2 regions of the Pseudaminobacter sp. Soil_N_29 genome follow, and region 1 is predicted to be linked to the other one. Evidence: predicted binding sites of a transcription regulator. Region 1 holds the regulator's gene; the other holds the start of a gene.

Region 1 (4,259 bases):
CGGCCTGCCGCGTTCGGCCGCCCTGGTCGGCGGCCTGGTGCTGACGCTGATGACGCTGCCAACCATCATCATCGCGACCCGTGCCGCCCTCGCCGCCGTGCCGCCCTCGATCCGCTCGGCCGCCCTTGGCCTCGGCGCCTCCAAGATGCAGATGGTGTTCCAGCACATATTGCCGCTGGCAACCCCGGGCATCCTCACCGGCACCATCATCGGCCTGGCGCGCGCGCTGGGCGAGACGGCGCCGCTGCTGCTGATCGGTATGGTCGCCTTCGTGGCCGACTATCCGGCGACGCCGCTGGAACCGGCGACCGCATTGCCGGTGCAGATCTACATGTGGGCCAACGAGGCCGAGCGCGCCTTCGTGGAGCGCATGTCGGGCGCCATCATCATCCTGCTCGTGTTCCTGATGGCCATGAACATCACGGCCATCGTGCTGCGACGGCGTTTCGAGCGGCGCTGGTAGGCGAAGGATGCTTTAGTATGAACATCATGACGGAAGTGGCACTCGAGAACGCGGTGAACGACAAGATGAACGGTACGCCCAAGGAAATCATCAAGATGCGCGGCCGCAAGGTGTGCGTGTTCTATGGCGACAAGCAGGCGTTGTTCGACGTCGACCTCGACGTGCGCGAAAACCAGGTGACGGCGCTGATCGGGCCTTCGGGCTGCGGCAAGTCGACCTTCCTGCGCTGCCTCAATCGCATGAACGATACCATCGACAGCGCCCGCGTGACCGGCCAGATCACGCTGGACGAACAGGACATCTACGACAAGAGCATCGACGTGGTGGAGCTGCGCGCCCGCGTGGGCATGGTGTTCCAGAAGCCGAACCCGTTTCCGAAGTCGATTTACGAGAACGTTGCCTATGGCCCGCGCATCCACGGCCTCGCCCGCAAGAAGGCCGACCTGGATGCCATCGTCGAGACCAGCCTGAAGAAGGCCGGCCTGTTCAACGAGGTGAAGGACCGTCTCAACGAGCCGGGCACCGGGCTTTCCGGCGGCCAGCAGCAGCGCCTGTGCATCGCCCGCGCCATTGCCGTTTCGCCCGAGGTGATCCTGATGGACGAGCCGTGCTCGGCGCTCGATCCGATCGCCACCGCGCGCGTGGAGGAACTGATCGACGAGCTGCGCCAGAACTACACCATCGTCATCGTCACCCACTCCATGCAGCAGGCGGCGCGCGTATCGCAGCGCACGGCCATGTTCCATCTGGGCCAGCTGGTCGAGGAGGGCGACACCGACAAGATGTTCACCAACCCCGACGACAAGCGCACGCAGGACTACATTACCGGCCGGTTTGGCTGACCCGCGGTTGATCCGCACGCCGGACAAAGGATTGCATAGACATGATCATGGGCAAACACACCGTCACGTCCTTTGACGAGGAACTGGGGCACATCGACCGGCTGCTGCGGGACATGGGCGATCTGGCCGGCGCCATGGTCTGTGGCGCCATCCGGGCGCTGGTCAATTCCGACAATGCGCTTGCCCAGCGGGTGATTTCCGACGACGCGGTGATGGACGCGCGCCAGCGCGAGCTGGACGACCGCGCCATCACGCTGATCGCCAAGCGGCAGCCCATGGCGCAGGACCTGCGCGCCGTGGTGGGCGCGATCCGCATGGCCGGCGACCTGGAGCGCATCGGCGACCTTGCCAAGAACATCGCCAAGCGCGTCGGCGCCGTGGGCGAGAGCGCCACGCCCCGCAGCCTCGCCCATTCCATCGAGACGATGTCGGACATGGTACTGGAGCAGATCAACGGCGTGGTCGACAGATATGTGACGCGCCAGCCCGAAGGCCTGAAGGCGCTGCGCGCGGCGGACGAGAACATCGACGTGAAGTACACCTCAGTGTTCCGCGAGCTGCTGACCTACATGATGGAGGATCCGCGCAACATCACCGCCTGCACGCATCTTCTGTTCTGCGCCAAGAACCTGGAACGCATCGGCGACCATGTCACCAACATCGCCGAGAACGCCTACTATGTGATGACCGGCCAGCAGCTGCCGCCCAACCGGCCGAAGTTCGACGAGACCTCGCTTTCGGCGCCGGAATCGACGACCTGAGCGGGAGACCGGAAAAGTGATGATCGCCCCAAAAATCATGGTGGTGGAGGACGAGGAGCCGCTGGGCGTCCTGCTCCGCTACAATCTGGAATCGGAAGGCTACCAGGTCGAGGTCGTGCCGCGCGGCGACGAGGCGGAAATCCGCTTGCAGGAGAACGTGCCCGACCTTCTGGTGCTGGACTGGATGCTTCCGGCGGTCTCCGGCATCGAACTGTGCCGCCGCCTGAGGATGCGCCCCGAGACCGAGCGCCTGCCCATCATCATGCTGACGGCGCGCGGCGAGGAGAGCGACCGCGTGCGGGGCCTTTCCACCGGCGCCGACGACTATCTGGTCAAGCCGTTCTCGACGCCGGAGTTCATGGCGCGGGTGAAGGCGCTGCTGCGCCGTGCCAAGCCCGAGGTTCTGTCCAGCGTGCTGAAGGTGGGCGACATCATGCTCGACCGCGAGGCGCACCGCGTCTATCGCGGCAAGAGCGAGATCAAGCTCGGGCCCACGGAATTCCGCCTGCTGGAATTCATGATGCGCCACCCCGGCCGCGTCTTCTCGCGCGGGCAGCTGCTCGACAATGTCTGGGGCGAGACGATCTATATCGACGAGCGCACGGTGGACGTGCATGTGGGCCGGCTGCGCAAGGCGATCAATCCCGGCAACCTGCCGGACGTGATCCGCACCATCCGAGGCTCGGGCTACGCCATCCGGGAGGATTGAGCCCGGCTGGCCGCGGCTCAGGCCGCCCCCGCGGCGCTTATCAGGGCAGGGCCGGGCGCGAAGATCTCCCGGTCGACGAAGGTGAGGGCGTTCATTGTGCAGCCTTCGCGGATCAGCGGCCGTTCGTTCGGCAAGGTGTCGAAGGAGATCGCCTTGTTGTGCTGGCCGCCCGCGGTCTTGTCGATAGCTGAGCGCAGCGCCGGCTCGATGAGGTCGAAGGCGGTCGCGCCGATGCCGACCAGCGCGACGGGCGCGGGGTCGATCAGCGCAAACAGGCTGCCGAGGCCGAAGCCGATGGCTTCGCCGGCGATGCGGAAGGCTTCGCGCTCCGGTCCATCGGCTGCCCGCGCCCTGTCGGCCATGGCGCGTATCTCCTCGTCCGAAATGTCGGCCAGCGGCGCCTGGTCCTCGCTTTCCCCGCGCGCATTGCGCCAGATGGCGTAGTTGCCGGCATAGGCTTCCACGCAGCCGCGACGGCCGCAGCGGCACAGCGCGCCATCGGGCCGGTGGATCATGTGGCCGAACTCGCAGCCCGACGATTGCGTGCCGGTGAAGAGTTCCCCCTTCAACACCATTCCCATGCCGATGCCGTGCGAGAGCAGGATGGCGATGAAGTCGTTGCGGTAGCGCTCTGGCTTTCGCCAGCGCAGCGCCACCGCGATCATGTTGCAGTCGTTCTCCACGGTGGCGGGGATGCCGGTGGCGGCTTCGAGCCGGTCGGCGAATTCGAGATCCGCGTGCGGGGTGATGGGCGACCACAGCATCATGCGCGATCCGGCATCGGTGATGCCCTGCACGGCCATGCCGATGCGCAGCACGCGATGGCCGGCGGCCCGGCGGGCCTCGACCTGCCGGCGCACCATGGCGACGCAGTCGCCGAGCAGCGCTTCGCGCCCGGTGGCCAGCGTCTCCAGCCGGCGCTCTTCCGATGCGACCACCTGCCCGGCGTAATCGACCACGGCGACCGACAGGAAATTGAGCGACAGCACCACGGTGATGACTTCGGCGGCTTCCGGGGCGAGGCCGAGCGCTACCTGCGGGCGGCCGCGCTTCGAGCTTGCGGCTTCAGCCGCCTTTTCGGCGAGGATGCCTTCGGCGATGAGGTCGGCGGAAATGGCCGAGATGGTGGAATGGCTGAGGCCCGTGGTCCCCGCGATCTCGGTGCGGGACGGCTGGCCCGCGCGCCGCACGGCCGCGATGACCATGGCGCGGTTGCGCTTGCGCAGATCGTCGTGACGGATCGCCACCGGCATTTCGGCATTTCCTCCCGGAGCCTTGTTGCGCTGCGCAGATTCCAGTTCGCGTGCGCCGCGTCAACCTTCGGCGGGATGTTGACAGAACTTCAGGGTTACGACACTATTTTTTCGAGGTTCGAAATAATAGCCTCGACAAGGGCCCCAGGCCATCGTCATCGCGCCCTGGAGGGGGCGCAGGGAGGAAATCATGAAGATGTTTGCAACCGCCTTGCTGGCGGGTGTCGCGCT
Region 2 (4,259 bases), on a different contig from region 1:
CACCATGCCGGCGACTTGCAGCCCGACCACGGTGACCACGGGGATGGCGGCGTTGCGCAGCGCGTGCTTGCCGATGACAAGGCGCTCGGGCAGCCCCTTGGCGCGCGCCGTGCGCAGATAGTCCTGGCTCATGACGTCCAGCAGGGCATTGCGGGAGAAGCGGATGATCTCGGCAAGCATCGGCGCCGCCAGGACGATCGCCGGCATCAAAAGGTGCAGCGGCGTCGCCGAACCCGAACTGGGCAGCCAGTGCAGCTTGAACGAGAACACCAGGATCATGACGATGGCGAGCACGAAGTTGGGCGTCGCATAGCCAAGGAAGGCCACCCCCATGATCGCCGAGCCGATGGCGTTCTTGCGCTGCAATGCTGCGGCGACGCCGAGCGGCAGCCCGACGACCACCGACAGCGTCAGCGCATAGGCAAACAGTTCCAGCGTGTTGGGCAGTCGCTCGGCATAGATTGCGGTCACCGGGCGACGCTCATAGAGGCTCAGTCCCATGTCGCCCTGGAACAGGCCGCCGATGAAATTGCCGAACTGCACCCAAAGCGGCTGGTCCAGCCCGAACCGCGCCACCATCGCCGCCTTGGTTTCGAGGTCGATGCCGGGCGGCAGCAGATAGTCCATCGCATTGCCGGAAAGGCGGGTGGCGAAGAACACCGCAGCCACGACCGTCGCCAGGGTCGCGACGGCGCCCAGGATGCGTCTGGCCAGATAGTCAAGCACCGCTCGCCTCCAGTTCGGGGGCGGCGGACGGCGCTTCGAGAGAGCCCAGCGGGCGCATCCAGGGCCGCACGCCCGAGGCGCGGAACGGCAGCCTGGCGTGGAACGGGTCCTCGCCATGGACAGTGATCGAGAACTCGCCCCCGCCGATCTCAAGGTCGGCATGGGCGCCGGCCGGCTCGGGCATGGTGGTGAAGCGCTCGCTCAGCGACTGGATGGTGACATGCTGGACACCGCCGACATTGGTCACGGTGTTCCAGTGCACGTGGCCGGACAGCCACAGAGCGGCGCGCCGGGTGGCCTCGACAGCCTGGCGGACCAGGGCATGATCCGGATAGGTCGAATGAAGCGGGCTGCGCTGGAAATAATAGTTGCCGATCTGGGAATGGCCGGACAGCGGCACATGGGTGGCAATGATGGCCGGGCGTTCGTCCTCCATCAGCGCATCGACCAGCCAGCCAAGGCTAGGGGCCGCTGCCGGAAAGCCGGTCTGGCGGCTGAGCTCGACGCCCGGCTGCCACACCAGCAGCCGCGTTTCGCCCAGGTCGACGACCCGGCTGCGCATCGACTGGCCGTAAATGGCCTCGTTGTCCTCGACCGAGAGATTGGCGACGTCGTGATTGCCCAAGACGTGGACGCGCGGCCCGTCGTAGCCGGCGAACACCGCCGCCACTTCCGAGGCGACACGGTAATCGTTCGCGTGGCTGGTGTCGGAGATATGGTCGCCCAGATCGAGCACCAGATCGACATTCTCCGCCTTCGCCCGTTCGAGGAACCGCTCCAGCACTGGCAAGCCGTTCCAGCCAGGCTTCTTGGTGTGGGACTGCGGCCCGTGATGGATGTCGGTGACGATGGCGATCTTCATGGCGGCCCCCGGTGGAAGTTCGTGGGTCCAGGGGTAGCGCGACTCTGTGACACTACGATGAAAGGTTCTCAGTCATAATGTCATTGACATTGAGCTGTTCTCAATCCATTCCAGCGCCACGGAGGATTTCGGATTTGCCTGAACTTGACCTGGACGCCGACGGCTATCTCATCGATCTCGACGGCACGCTGATCGCGGGCCGCAACCTGCTTCCCGACGCGCAATGGCTGCTCGAGCAGGTGCGCGGCCGCTTCGTCATCGTATCGAACAATGCCGAGCACACGCCGGGCCAGTTGGCCCGCGCCCTGAGAGGCATGGGGCTGGATGTCGACAAGGAGCAACTGCTGCTGGCCGGCACGGCCGCCATCGACACCATGGCCGAAGAGTACCCCGGGGCCGCCGTCCTGCTCCTGGGCAGCGCGTCGTTGCGGACCTATGCCCGCCGCAAGGGCCTGCGTCTCGATGCGCCGCGCCCGGATCTCGTGCTCGTGGCGCGCGACCGCCATTTCTCCTACGCGCGGCTGGCTGCTGCAGCGGAAGCGCTCAGCGACGGCGCCCGGTTCTTCGTGGCGGCGCCCGATCGCAACCATCCGGGCGCCAATGGCAGGCCGGTGCCCGAAACCGGGGCGCTGGCGGCGGCGATCCTGTCCTGCGTCGGGCCGATTCCGCACCGTGTGATCGGCAAGCCCGAGCCGGCACTTTTCGAGATGGGCTGTGCCCGGCTCGGCGTGTCCGCCCGCCACGCCCTCATGATCGGCGACAATCCGGAGACGGACGGGCTCGGATCCCAGCGCATCGGCATGCGGTTCCTGCGGGTGGAGCGCGGCCTGATCCGCACTGCCAGAGCGTCGCTCCCGCCGCGTTGCCATCTGACGCCGGATCGCGCAGAAGCACGGGATTAGGCTGGAGAACAGGGTTGGTCACGGTTCGCGAAAAAATGGACGCCGGGCAAGGGGTAGCCGGAGTGCTCGACAGGATACGGGCGATCCGGCAGAGCCTGCCGCCGACGGCGAGGCGCATTGCCGATTTCATCAGCGATAACGCCGCCGAAGTCGTCCACATGTCCGTGACGGAGGTCGCCGAACGGGCCGAAGCGAGCGAGGGCAGCGTCATCGGACTATGCCAGATGCTTGGGGCCCGGGGGTTTCAGCAGATCAAGATCTCGCTGGCGCGTGATCTCGTGCAACCGGTCCAGTTCATCCACGAGGATCTGGCGCCCGACGACGACACCGCGACGGTGATCGAGAAAGTCTTCCGCTCCGACCTTCAGGCGCTGCAGGATACCCAGAAGGCGCTGGACGTTGCGGCACTGGCGCAAGCGGTGCAGGCCATCCGCAAGGCCCGGCGCGTGGAGGTGTTCGGCATCGGCAGCGCGGCCACCATCGCCGAGGACACCAATTACCGCCTGTTGCGCATCGGCATTGCCTCACGGGTGAGTGTCGATAGCCACATCCAGGCAATAACCGCATCGCTGGCCGATCCGTCGGTGGCGGTAATCACCATTTCCCATTCCGGCAGCACGGTCGAGACGCTGACCGCCACGCGCCTGGCCAAGGAGGCGGGAGCGACCACCATCGCCATCACCAATTTCGGCAAGTCGCCGCTGCTGGCCCATGTCGACATCGTCCTGAACACGCTTGCGCGCGAAACCCAGTTCCGCACCGAGGCGATGACGAGCCGCATCGCCCAGCTCGCCATCGTCGACGCGCTGATCGCATGCCTTGCACTGGCCGACTACGAACGCTCGGTCGCCACCATCGGCAAGACCTTCGAGGTTCTCTCGGCAAAGCGCGTCTAGGCGGGGGGCTGCTGATGAGCGGCATCGAATGTTCCGGCAGTGCAGACATTCAGTCCGAAGGCCACCCCGGCGCTCATACGGCAAATCTGACCGCTATCCCGATCGTGTAACGCGACCTGGCCACTTGCAGCCAGAACGCGTCCGTACCATGCTGGCTGCGGTTTCTTGACCGAAGCAGCGGAGGAACTGACGCATGAAACTGGTTCGTCTTGGCCTGTCGCTCCTTTTTGCCGTCTTGGCCATCGATGCGGCGATGGCGCTGTCTCCGTCCGAACAACGCGGCCTGGTGTTCGCGCGCAAGAATTGCTCTCAATGTCATTCGATCGACCCGGCGGGCCCGAGCCCCCTGTCTGTGGCCCCGCCCTTTCGCGATCTTCACAAGCGCTACCCGGTCGAGAGCCTCGAAGAGTCGCTTGCGGAAGGAATCCAAACGGGCCATCCGAGCATGCCGGAATTCCGTCTTGAGCCCGATCAGATTCAAGACCTCATTGCCTTCCTGAAGACGCTGCACTGACGCTATTGTCCGGTCTCCATGATCCTGAGGCGTCGAAACACCCGAACCTTCAGTTGATCGAGCACGAAGGCGAAGGCCAGGGCGGCGGCAAGAGCCCCGGCTACAGCGGCGGCAGGCAGGGGCGCCATCGCGAAACCAAAGATGGCCAGGACCGAAGCGATGGTGATGTCGACGGCGGACGAGACCACAAGCCAGATGCTCGGGCGCGAAACCCACAAGCGGCGGTGGCGCTGGCGAATTGCATAGATGGTCGCCTGACTGCCGAACACCAGTGAAACGAAGGCCAGGGTCCTGAGAGACTCAAGGTCTGCACCGTAGGCAAATTTCCCTACGGCCACGGTGGCGGTGCAGAAGACAAG

Evidence for each region. Region 1 encodes PhoB, which activates phosphate uptake and scavenging genes when phosphate is short. Its sites were predicted from a motif close to TGTCATNNANCTGTCAT; they were not measured.
Region 2: the regulator PhoB is predicted to act here: its motif matches at 1,635-1,651, upstream of AC3A4H_RS13785 (HAD-IIA family hydrolase).

Annotation. Positions count from the first base shown of each region.
Region 1 is NZ_JBDGLC010000009.1:195,599-199,857, reverse strand. Features, by position in the region: gene pstA (phosphate ABC transporter permease PstA) at 1-463, shown strand, start outside; gene pstB (phosphate ABC transporter ATP-binding protein PstB) at 481-1,305, shown strand; gene phoU (phosphate signaling complex protein PhoU) at 1,353-2,066, shown strand; gene phoB (phosphate regulon transcriptional regulator PhoB) at 2,086-2,775, shown strand; gene AC3A4H_RS20130 (ROK family protein) at 2,793-4,028, opposite strand; gene xylF (D-xylose ABC transporter substrate-binding protein) at 4,219-4,259, shown strand, end outside.
Region 2 is NZ_JBDGLC010000005.1:220,873-225,131, reverse strand. Features, by position in the region: gene AC3A4H_RS13795 (ABC transporter permease) at 1-726, opposite strand, end outside; gene AC3A4H_RS13790 (metallophosphoesterase family protein) at 719-1,588, opposite strand; gene AC3A4H_RS13785 (HAD-IIA family hydrolase) at 1,723-2,490, shown strand; gene AC3A4H_RS13780 (MurR/RpiR family transcriptional regulator) at 2,505-3,386, shown strand; gene AC3A4H_RS13775 (c-type cytochrome) at 3,580-3,900, shown strand; gene AC3A4H_RS13770 (HAD-IC family P-type ATPase) at 3,903-4,259, opposite strand, start outside.